2 regions of the Ruegeria sp. BC1 genome follow, and region 1 is predicted to be linked to the other one. Evidence: riboswitches for the same ligand, from Rfam matches in the RefSeq annotation. Region 1 holds a riboswitch; the other holds the start of a gene.
The links. Region 1 has a riboswitch for thiamine pyrophosphate ahead of thiD (bifunctional hydroxymethylpyrimidine kinase/phosphomethylpyrimidine kinase). Riboswitches for the same ligand answer to the same signal wherever they lie in the genome.
Positions count from the first base shown of each region.

Region 2: it holds a riboswitch for thiamine pyrophosphate, as region 1 does, so the genes downstream of both, thiC (phosphomethylpyrimidine synthase ThiC) here and thiD (bifunctional hydroxymethylpyrimidine kinase/phosphomethylpyrimidine kinase) in region 1, are expected to answer to the same signal.

Region 1 is NZ_JBQFUT010000004.1:297,303-301,724, forward strand. It holds gene ACR0IY_RS11540 (thiazole synthase) at 1-711, opposite strand, end outside; gene thiS (sulfur carrier protein ThiS) at 714-908, opposite strand; gene ACR0IY_RS11550 (FAD-dependent oxidoreductase) at 892-1,869, opposite strand; gene thiD (bifunctional hydroxymethylpyrimidine kinase/phosphomethylpyrimidine kinase) at 1,866-2,669, opposite strand; TPP riboswitch at 2,713-2,817, opposite strand; gene dnaJ (molecular chaperone DnaJ) at 3,034-4,185, opposite strand; gene dnaK (molecular chaperone DnaK) at 4,260-4,422, opposite strand, start outside.
Region 2 is NZ_JBQFUT010000003.1:377,278-381,699, reverse strand. It holds partial or broken gene ACR0IY_RS09920 (IS6 family transposase) at 1-72, shown strand, start outside; gene thiC (phosphomethylpyrimidine synthase ThiC) at 344-2,134, opposite strand; TPP riboswitch at 2,244-2,363, opposite strand; gene ACR0IY_RS09910 (IS6 family transposase) at 2,574-3,254, shown strand; gene ACR0IY_RS09905 (SDR family NAD(P)-dependent oxidoreductase) at 3,525-4,268, shown strand; gene ACR0IY_RS09900 (ABC transporter permease) at 4,321-4,422, shown strand, end outside.

The DNA of each region.
Region 1 (4,422 bases):
GGCCTCAATCGGGTCGGCCTGATGGGCCAGTTGACCGGCCTCAATGGCCCGCATCATCGCCTGCGCCATCGCTACCGGATCCCCGGCGCGGGCGACGGCGGTGTTCAGCAGAACGGCGTCATATCCCAGCTCCATCGCCTGCGCCGCATGGCTGGGCAGACCGATGCCCGCATCGACCACCAGCGGTACCTCGGGGAACTCCGCCCGCATCGCGCGTAAGGCATATGCGTTGTTCAGCCCCCGCCCCGATCCAATCGGCGCACCCCAGGGCATCAGCACCTCGCACCCAGCTTCCAACAAGCGTTCACCCACGATCAGATCGTCGGTGGTATAGGGAAAGACCTGAAACCCGTCCTCGGTCAGGATGCGCGCGGCTTCGACCAGTTGGAACACGTCCGGTTGCAAGCTGTCCGTGTGGCCGATCAGCTCCAGTTTGATCCATTTGGTATCGAACACCTCCCGCGCCATATGAGCAGTGGTCACCGCCTCTTTCACCGTGTGACAACCGGCGGTGTTGGGCAGAACCAATACGCCCAGTTCGCGGATCATCTGCCAGAATGTCTGGCCCGCACCGGATTCCCGCCGAAGCGAAACGGTCGCCACGCCGGCCCCGCTGTCGCGAAACGCCTGCTCCAGTATCGCCGGGCTGGGATATTGCGCGGTCCCCAGCATCAACGGATTGGGCAATTCGGTGTCGTAGAACGTTTTCATCCTCAGCCCCCCTGCATCGGCGCGACCACCTCAACCCGGTCGCCATCGTTCAGTTTGTGGGAAATGCGCAGACTTGAAGGCACAAAATTCTCGTTCACCGCAGTGGCAACGCGGCCTGAGAACCCGCATTCGTTCAGCAGATCCGAAAGGGTTTCTGCCCGCACTTCGCGAACCACGCCGTTAAGCACGATCTTCATCGACCATCTCCGAATGAATGTTGTCCAGCGCCAAATCAGCCACGCCTTTCGCCAGTGCAGGTGCAAGCAAATACCCGTGGCGGTACAGGCCGTTTGCATAAATCGTCCGCCCCAAGCGGCGGATGCGCGGCAGGTTGTCGGGGAAGGCCGGACGCAGATCGACCCCGATCTCCAACACTTCTGCCTCGCCAAACGCCGGATTCAGCGCATAAGCCGCGCTGAGCAATTCCAGCATCGAACGCGCGGTGATACGACTGCTGTCCTCGGATTCGATCATCGTCGCACCCAGCATGTATACGCCATCCCCACGCGGCACGATATACAGCGGCATCCGTGGATGCAGCAGACGCACAGGCCGGGTCAGAGTCACATCCGGGCAGCGGATCACCAGCATTTCACCTTTCACGCCGCGCAGATCATGAAGGTAATCGCGCGCATGCAGACCCCGGCAATCTATCGCGTTATCCAGCCGGGTCGGTGCGAGCTTGCGATGAACCACTACCCCTTGATCCTGAAGCTGGCGATACAGATCCTGCAGTGCCTGTCGCGGATCGACATGCGCCTCATCGCAATAGTGAAGGCCCTTGCCAAACCCATGCAGATCAGGCTCTAAATCTAAGATTTCATCGCGATTGACCTCGGCATAACCTTCGGTGCGACGAGCGAAGCGGCGCAAGTCGGGCAAATCGCGGCTGTTGGCAACCACAAGCGTGCCGCGGCGGGACAGCTTAGTACGAGAACCCCACCAGTTGATCGCCATCTTACCCAGGCGCAGCACAGGTTCTTCGGCATTTTCATACTCGCACCAGGGGGCCAGCATGCCGCCTGCCCACCAGGAACAGCCATGTGGCCCCGGGGACCCTCCCGGATCGAAGACCTGCACATGCGCGCCGCGGGATACCAGTTCCGATGCAACGGCAAGTCCGGCTACGCCCGCCCCTATGACCGACCAGACCGTCACGCGGACCAAACCTGATGGAAATGATGCACAGGACCGTGACCCTGACCGATATTCAGAGCGTCAGCTTGCGCAATTGCGCCTTGCAGATAACCGTGGGCCTCGGCCACCGCATCCGTCAGCGTCAAGCCCTTGGCCAAGCCAGCCGCGATTGACGATGACAATGTACACCCCGTGCCATGCGTGTTTTTGGTATCCTGACGAGGCGCGGTGTACTCGGAAACATCACCGGATCCTTTCACCAGCAGGTCGAGGCAAACATCACCTTTTCCGTGCCCCCCCTTCATCAGCACGGACTGTGCACCCATTGCGCACAAGTCGCGCCCCTGCCGGATCATGTCACAAGAGGTTTCCGCGTCCCCCCCACCCAATAGACAAGCAGCTTCAGGCAAATTCGGCGTTAGCACGGTCGCGCGAGGCACCAGAACGTCGCGCAAAGTTTGTACAGCCTCTTCTGCCAGCAGCTGATCACCTGATTTGGCAATCATGACCGGGTCTAAAACAATGGGGCCCTGAAATTCGGCGATGCTTCTCGCCACTGTATGGATGATATCCGGCGTGGCCAGCATGCCGATCTTGATTGCACCAATGTCAAGATCGGACAGTACCGCGTTGATCTGTGCCGAAATCACTTCATGCGGAATACCGTGAACAGCAGTCACGGATTGCGTGTTCTGCGCCGTTACCGCCGTTATCACGCTGGCGCCATAAACGCCCAGCGCAGACATCGCTTTGAGATCGGCTTGAATACCAGCGCCACCGCCACTGTCGGACCCGGCAATAGTTAAAGCAATAGGTGCCAAATCGTTGCTCCATCGGTTTGGGGCAACGGGCTGGGAAAACGTCAGTACTTGTTTGACCGTTCCCTCCGCCGGCATTGCCCGGATCAGGTTCGATGGGTTAGCGCATTCGCACCTCTCAGCCCTTGATCAGGCACCCCAACGGTTGCGGCGGACAATCTCAGGAGATCGACAAATTATCAAGAAACAATTTTTCGAACTTAAGGCCACCTCGAATTATGCCTTAAGGCCAGAATATGCGAGGATCTGCCTCGCGCTCCGGGATTTTTGGGGCCAGGCGAATACAGGAATCTTTGCTTCATCTGGCAACAAGTAATACGGGGGCAGCGCCCCCGAATGCTGTCTTATTTTTCAGCCAGATCGGCTATTAGCCTTTCATCCCATCCCAAAAGGATTTGACCGAGGAGAAAAAGCTGTTTGATTCCGGGTGATTATCTTCACCCAAATCATCAAATTCGCGCAGCAGTTCTTTCTGACGACTGGTCAGATTGACTGGTGTTTCTACGGCCAGTTCGATGAACATGTCGCCAACACCGCCACCCCGTAGGGCAGGCATGCCTTTGCCGCGCAGTCGCATCTGACGACCCGATTGGCTACCGGCCGGAATTTGCACGCGACCGCGACCACCGTCAATGGTCGGCACTTCAATTGATCCACCCAAAGCAGCCTTGCCCATACTGACCGGCACGCGGCAGTACAGATTGACGCTGTCGCGTTCGAATAGTTTGTGATCCGACACTTCGACAAAGATATAGAGATCGCCCGGAGGACCGCCGCGCATCCCGGCCTCACCCTCACCGGCCAGACGGATACGGGTTCCAGTTTCGACCCCGGCCGGTATATTCACAGACAGAGCACGTTCTTTTTCCACGCGACCGGCACCACCACAGGACTTACAGGGGTTCTTGATGATCTGACCCAGACCGGAACAGGTCGGGCAGGTACGTTCGACCGTGAAAAAGCCCTGCTGAGCCCGGACCTTGCCCATACCGGAACAAGTTGGACAAGTCGTGGGTTCAACGCCGCCTTCGGCGCCCGAACCGTCACAGGCCGAACACGCCACTGCGGCGGGCACGTTGATAGTTTTTTGCAGACCCGAGAACGCCTCTTCCAACGTTACCCGCAAGTTATATCGCAGGTCCGACCCGCGCGCGGCTCGTCGGCCACCACCGCCGCCGCCCCGCTGACCGCCCATGAAATCGCCGAACAGGTCGTCAAATACGTCTGAGAACGCGCTGGAAAAATCGCCCTGCCCAAAACCGCCACCGGGACGACCACCGCCGCCCATGCCGTTTTCAAAGGCAGCATGGCCGAAGCGGTCATAAGCCGCTTTTTTGTCGGCATCGCGCAATACGTCATAGGCTTCGTTCGCTTCTTTGAACTGCGCCTCGGCATCCGGGTTGTCCTTGTTGCGATCGGGATGCAATTCCTTGGCCTTCTTGCGAAAACCTTTTTTGATCTCATCCGCTGATGCGCCCTTGGACACGCCGAGCACATCATAGTAGTCGCGTTTTGACATCCGTGTTTCCTTCTGCCTCAACGTATTCGGGCCGGCCCGGCAACCGGACCGGCCCGAATTGGCCCGGTTACCCGTTAGTTACGCTTGTCGTCGTCCAGATCTTCGAACTCGGCATCGACAATGTCATCGTCACCCGGAGCAGCATCTGCCGCCGCAGGCTCTTCTTCACCCTCTTCGGCTTGCGCCTTGTAGATGGCCTCACCCAGCTTCATCGCTGCTTCGGTGACGTTCTGGATG
Region 2 (4,422 bases), on a different contig from region 1:
TTTGAGATCATAGCTGAACGGGGTGTTTCCGTTGATCACGCCACATTGAATAGGTGGGTTGCACAATACTCGCCAATTCCCAACCGCGACAGTTTCTGGATTTCGAATGTTTGCAGAGATCGCAGGATAAGTGTGCCCAGTTAGACGTTGGCTTTGGTCACTCTGAAAGTTTGCGAAACAACCGTAAATATTAACGAAACAAGTTGTGACAGGAGTTAAACCGGTGCCCTATCCGCTTTGAATGCGCCACCTTGCCGGTTCGATGAGAGCGTTTGAAGAGCTCAACGGTATTGATGCATAGGCGAGGCTCGGTAGACAAGCCCCACCTCTAGGAAGATTTTGCTTACTCCTCGAAAGGAACGTACAGTTTCCCCCCTTCGCGGAACTTGGCGGCCATCGCGTCCATCCCTTCTTTCTGTGCCTCGGTTCGAATGTCGTGGCTGATCCGCATTGAGCAGAATTTCGGCCCGCACATAGAACAGAAATGCGCCACTTTGTGCGCCTGTTTCGGCAAGGTCTGATCGTGGAATTCGCGCGCCGTATCAGGGTCGAGCGACAAATTGAACTGATCTTCCCAGCGGAATTCGAACCGAGCGCGGGAAAGGGCGTCATCGCGACGTTGCGCGCCCGGCAGACCCTTGGCCAGATCGGCGGCATGGGCCGCGATCTTATAGGTGATGACGCCCGTTTTCACGTCGTCCCGGTCTGGCAGCCCAAGATGTTCCTTGGGCGTGACGTAGCAGAGCATCGCGCAACCAAACCATCCGATCATCGCGGCACCGATACCGCTGGTGATGTGGTCGTAGCCCGGTGCGATATCTGTGGTTAGGGGGCCAAGCGTGTAGAAGGGCGCCTCGTGACAGCACTCCAACTGCTTGTCCATGTTCTCTTTGATCTTGTGCATGGCCACGTGGCCCGGCCCTTCGATCATTACTTGGCAATCCTTGGCCCAAGCGATCTTGGTCAGTTCGCCCAGCGTTTCCAATTCGGCAAATTGTGCTTCGTCATTGGCGTCAGCAATCGAGCCGGGGCGTAGGCCGTCGCCGAGGCTAAAGGACACGTCATAGGCCCGGCAGATGTCGCAGATTTCCTCAAAATGCTCATAGAGGAAGCTTTCCTTGTGATGATGCAGGCACCACTTGGCCATGATCGACCCGCCGCGCGAGACGATGCCGGTCACGCGGTTCACTGTCATCGGCACCATGTGCAGTCGCACGCCCGCGTGAATGGTGAAGTAGTCCACGCCTTGCTCGGCCTGTTCGATCAGCGTGTCGCGGAACACCTCCCATGTCAGATCCTCGGCGATGCCGTTGACCTTCTCCAACGCTTGATAGAGCGGCACCGTGCCAATCGGCACCGGGCTGTTGCGGATGATCCACTCGCGAGTGTTGTGGATGTTGCGCCCGGTGGACAGGTCCATCACCGTGTCCGCGCCCCAGCGGATTGCCCAGACCATCTTGTCCACTTCCTCTTCCATCGAAGAGGTCACGGCAGAAGTGCCCATATTGGCGTTAATCTTAACCAGAAAATTGCGCCCGATGATCATTGGCTCGATTTCTGGATGGTTGATATTGGCGGGGATGATGGCGCGTCCTGCAGCGACTTCATCCCGCACGAATTCCGGGGTCACGTAATCGGGGATGTTGGCGCCCCAATCCTTGCCTTCCCGCTGTTCTGCCACAGCCTCGCGCAATTGATTTTCGCGGATGGCGATGAATTCCATTTCGGGCGTGATGATCCCGGCGCGGGCATAGGCCAGTTGGGTGACGGCCTGACCGTCTTTGGCGCGCAGAGGGCGAGGCCGCACGGGAAACTCAGGCGTCAGCCGGTCACCTTCGACAAAGCCGTTGTCCTCGGGCTTGATCTCGCGCCCTTCATACTCCTCGACATCACTGCGCGCCTCGATCCATGTTCGGCGCAGCGGGGCGAGCCCCTGTTTGATATCGGTCAGAACATTGGGGTCGGTATAGGGGCCGGAACTGTCATAGACCGGCAGCGGCGGTTCACCTGCGGTAGGATGAACCGAAATCTCACGCATCGGCACGCGGATGTCAGGGTGCATCATGCCGGACACATAGATTTTGCGGGATGCAGGCAGCTCACCCGTGGTGATTTTGGGGTTGGGGACGTTCATTTTGGTGCTCCTCAAGCGGTTCAACTCAAAAAGACACCAGATGAGTTTTGGCTTGGGGAAACGAGAAGGCGGAAAGCCCTCTTTTCGGAGAACGCCTGCCAGGATCTATGGCCTGCGTGCCCTAGCTTCCTACGCCAGTATCAACTGGGTCAGGTTCAAAGGGTCGCGTCACCGGGCAATGCCCTGTCAGCCTCTCAGTCCCCTCGGTGGGACTCCCCTGCGTGCACGGAAACTAGCCTAAGCACCGCAAAAGAAACAAGTGCCAAAGAACCGATCTCTACTACTTTAATAAATCTCAGGAAACCAGTTTGGTCAAAAAGTCTCTGACAGCGCAGAGTGGCAAGCCAGGGTTGCGTTGCAGTCTTTTTGTCTGGATTGACGAGCCCGCAGGTTCGGGCGTCTGTTTTCAGCGCATTGTTCTCCAACAGGTTTCAGCAAGATTTCCTTGAAAGGCTTTCATTTTCCCAAGGATGCAGTTTTGTACGCTGTGCACTTCTACCTGCGGGACACAGTGTCGTATCGTGACTTGGAAGAAATCATGGCCGAACGCGGCGTGCAGGTGGACCACGCAACTCTCAACATGTGGGTTGTGAAGTATTCACCGATGATTGCTGCGCGAGCGCAATTGAAGAAGCGCCCAACGCAGAGATCCTGGCGCATGGACGAGACATACGTTGGAGTTCACGGCAAATGGATATACCTCTATCGGGCCGTCAACAACGCAGGAAATACCCTTGATTTCATGCTGTCCGAGCGGAGGAACCGTCGAGCAGCCGCAAGGTTCTTTGGCACAGCTCTGTGGTCAAATGGTGTCCCGAGCAAGATCGTTATCGACAAAAGTGACGCCAACGCGGCGGGCATTCGAGAGGTGAACAAAATCCTTAGTCGGTTTGGCTGCCCAGCCAAAATCCAAACGGTCAGGTCCAAGTATTTGAATAACCTGATCGAACAGGATCATCGGTTTATCAAGCGCCGCGGACGACACATGTGCGGGTTCAAATCGTTTAGATCCGTATCGGCTACTTTGGACGGTATCGAGGTCGCCAACGTGTTCCGAAAGCAGCAATTCACCAACAATACAACGTCTGGCTTTCGGCTATTTGCCGAGATCGCAGGATAAGTGTGCCCAGTAAGACGCTGACTCTGGCCATCCCAAAAGTTTGCGACACATCCATCTACTGGTCATGAACCCTGACCATAGGGTAATAATCTTTCAAGAATTAAGTATTTGACATACTAATATTACATAGCTAAAAAACCTAATTAATTTTGGTCGGCGAGCCCTGCAGAGGACGTGAAAACACTTAGTTAAAATGAATACGCATGAGCATTCGCCAATGACCTGCTGTGTGAAAGCATCCCGTTTTGGATGTGTTAAGAGGAAGAAATAATGAATGGAATAAAGGGCAAGACTGCGCTTGTGACAGGGGGAGCCAATGGCATCGGCAGGGCATTCGTGAAACGTCTTGCGGAGGAAGGGGCAAACATTGTTGTGGCGGATATCGCCAATGCGGACGTCTCTATCCGGGTTGCGCAAGATTGTGGTGTCAGGGCGATGGCAATCGAATGCGATATGAGTTCTGGTGAAGATATCGCATCAATGAACGCATCCATAGAACACGAATTCGGTGGTTGCGACATTCTGGTTCATAATGCAGGGATCTACCCCCCGCAGAAGTTCGATGATATTACCTTTGCGGATTGGCGAAAACTGATGACAGTGAACCTGGATTCCATGTTTCACCTGTCCAAAGCCGTTTACCCAAAGATGAAGGAAAAAGGTTGGGGTCGGATTATTTCGATTTCTTCGACGACTTTCCACTCAGGAATTGAGATGTACAGTCACTATTCCGCTACTAAGGCTGGGCTTATCGGTTTTTCACGTGGGCTGGCAAAAGAAATTGGGCAATTCGGTATCACTGTAAATTGTATTGCACCAGGGCTCGTTAAGACAGAAACGACAGAATCTGGTCCGAATGCGGAATGGTTTGACGCCATTGCTGAACAACAATCGATAAAACGAACAGAGACACCGGAAGATCTCGTTGGTCCAATGGCGTTCCTTGCATCAGACGATGCCGCTTTTATTACGGGCCAAACCCTGCTGGTCGATGGGGGCTGGTGCTTCGTCTAGAAGCACCAAACGTGAAATCAAAAAATGAACAAGTGAAGAGGCTTTGGGTCTAATGGGCGACTATTTGCGACGCTTAACCAAAATAGATGAATTCGGTCTAATTATTGGACTAATTGTCTTGGTGCTAATTGTGGGAATCCCTAATCCAGCACTT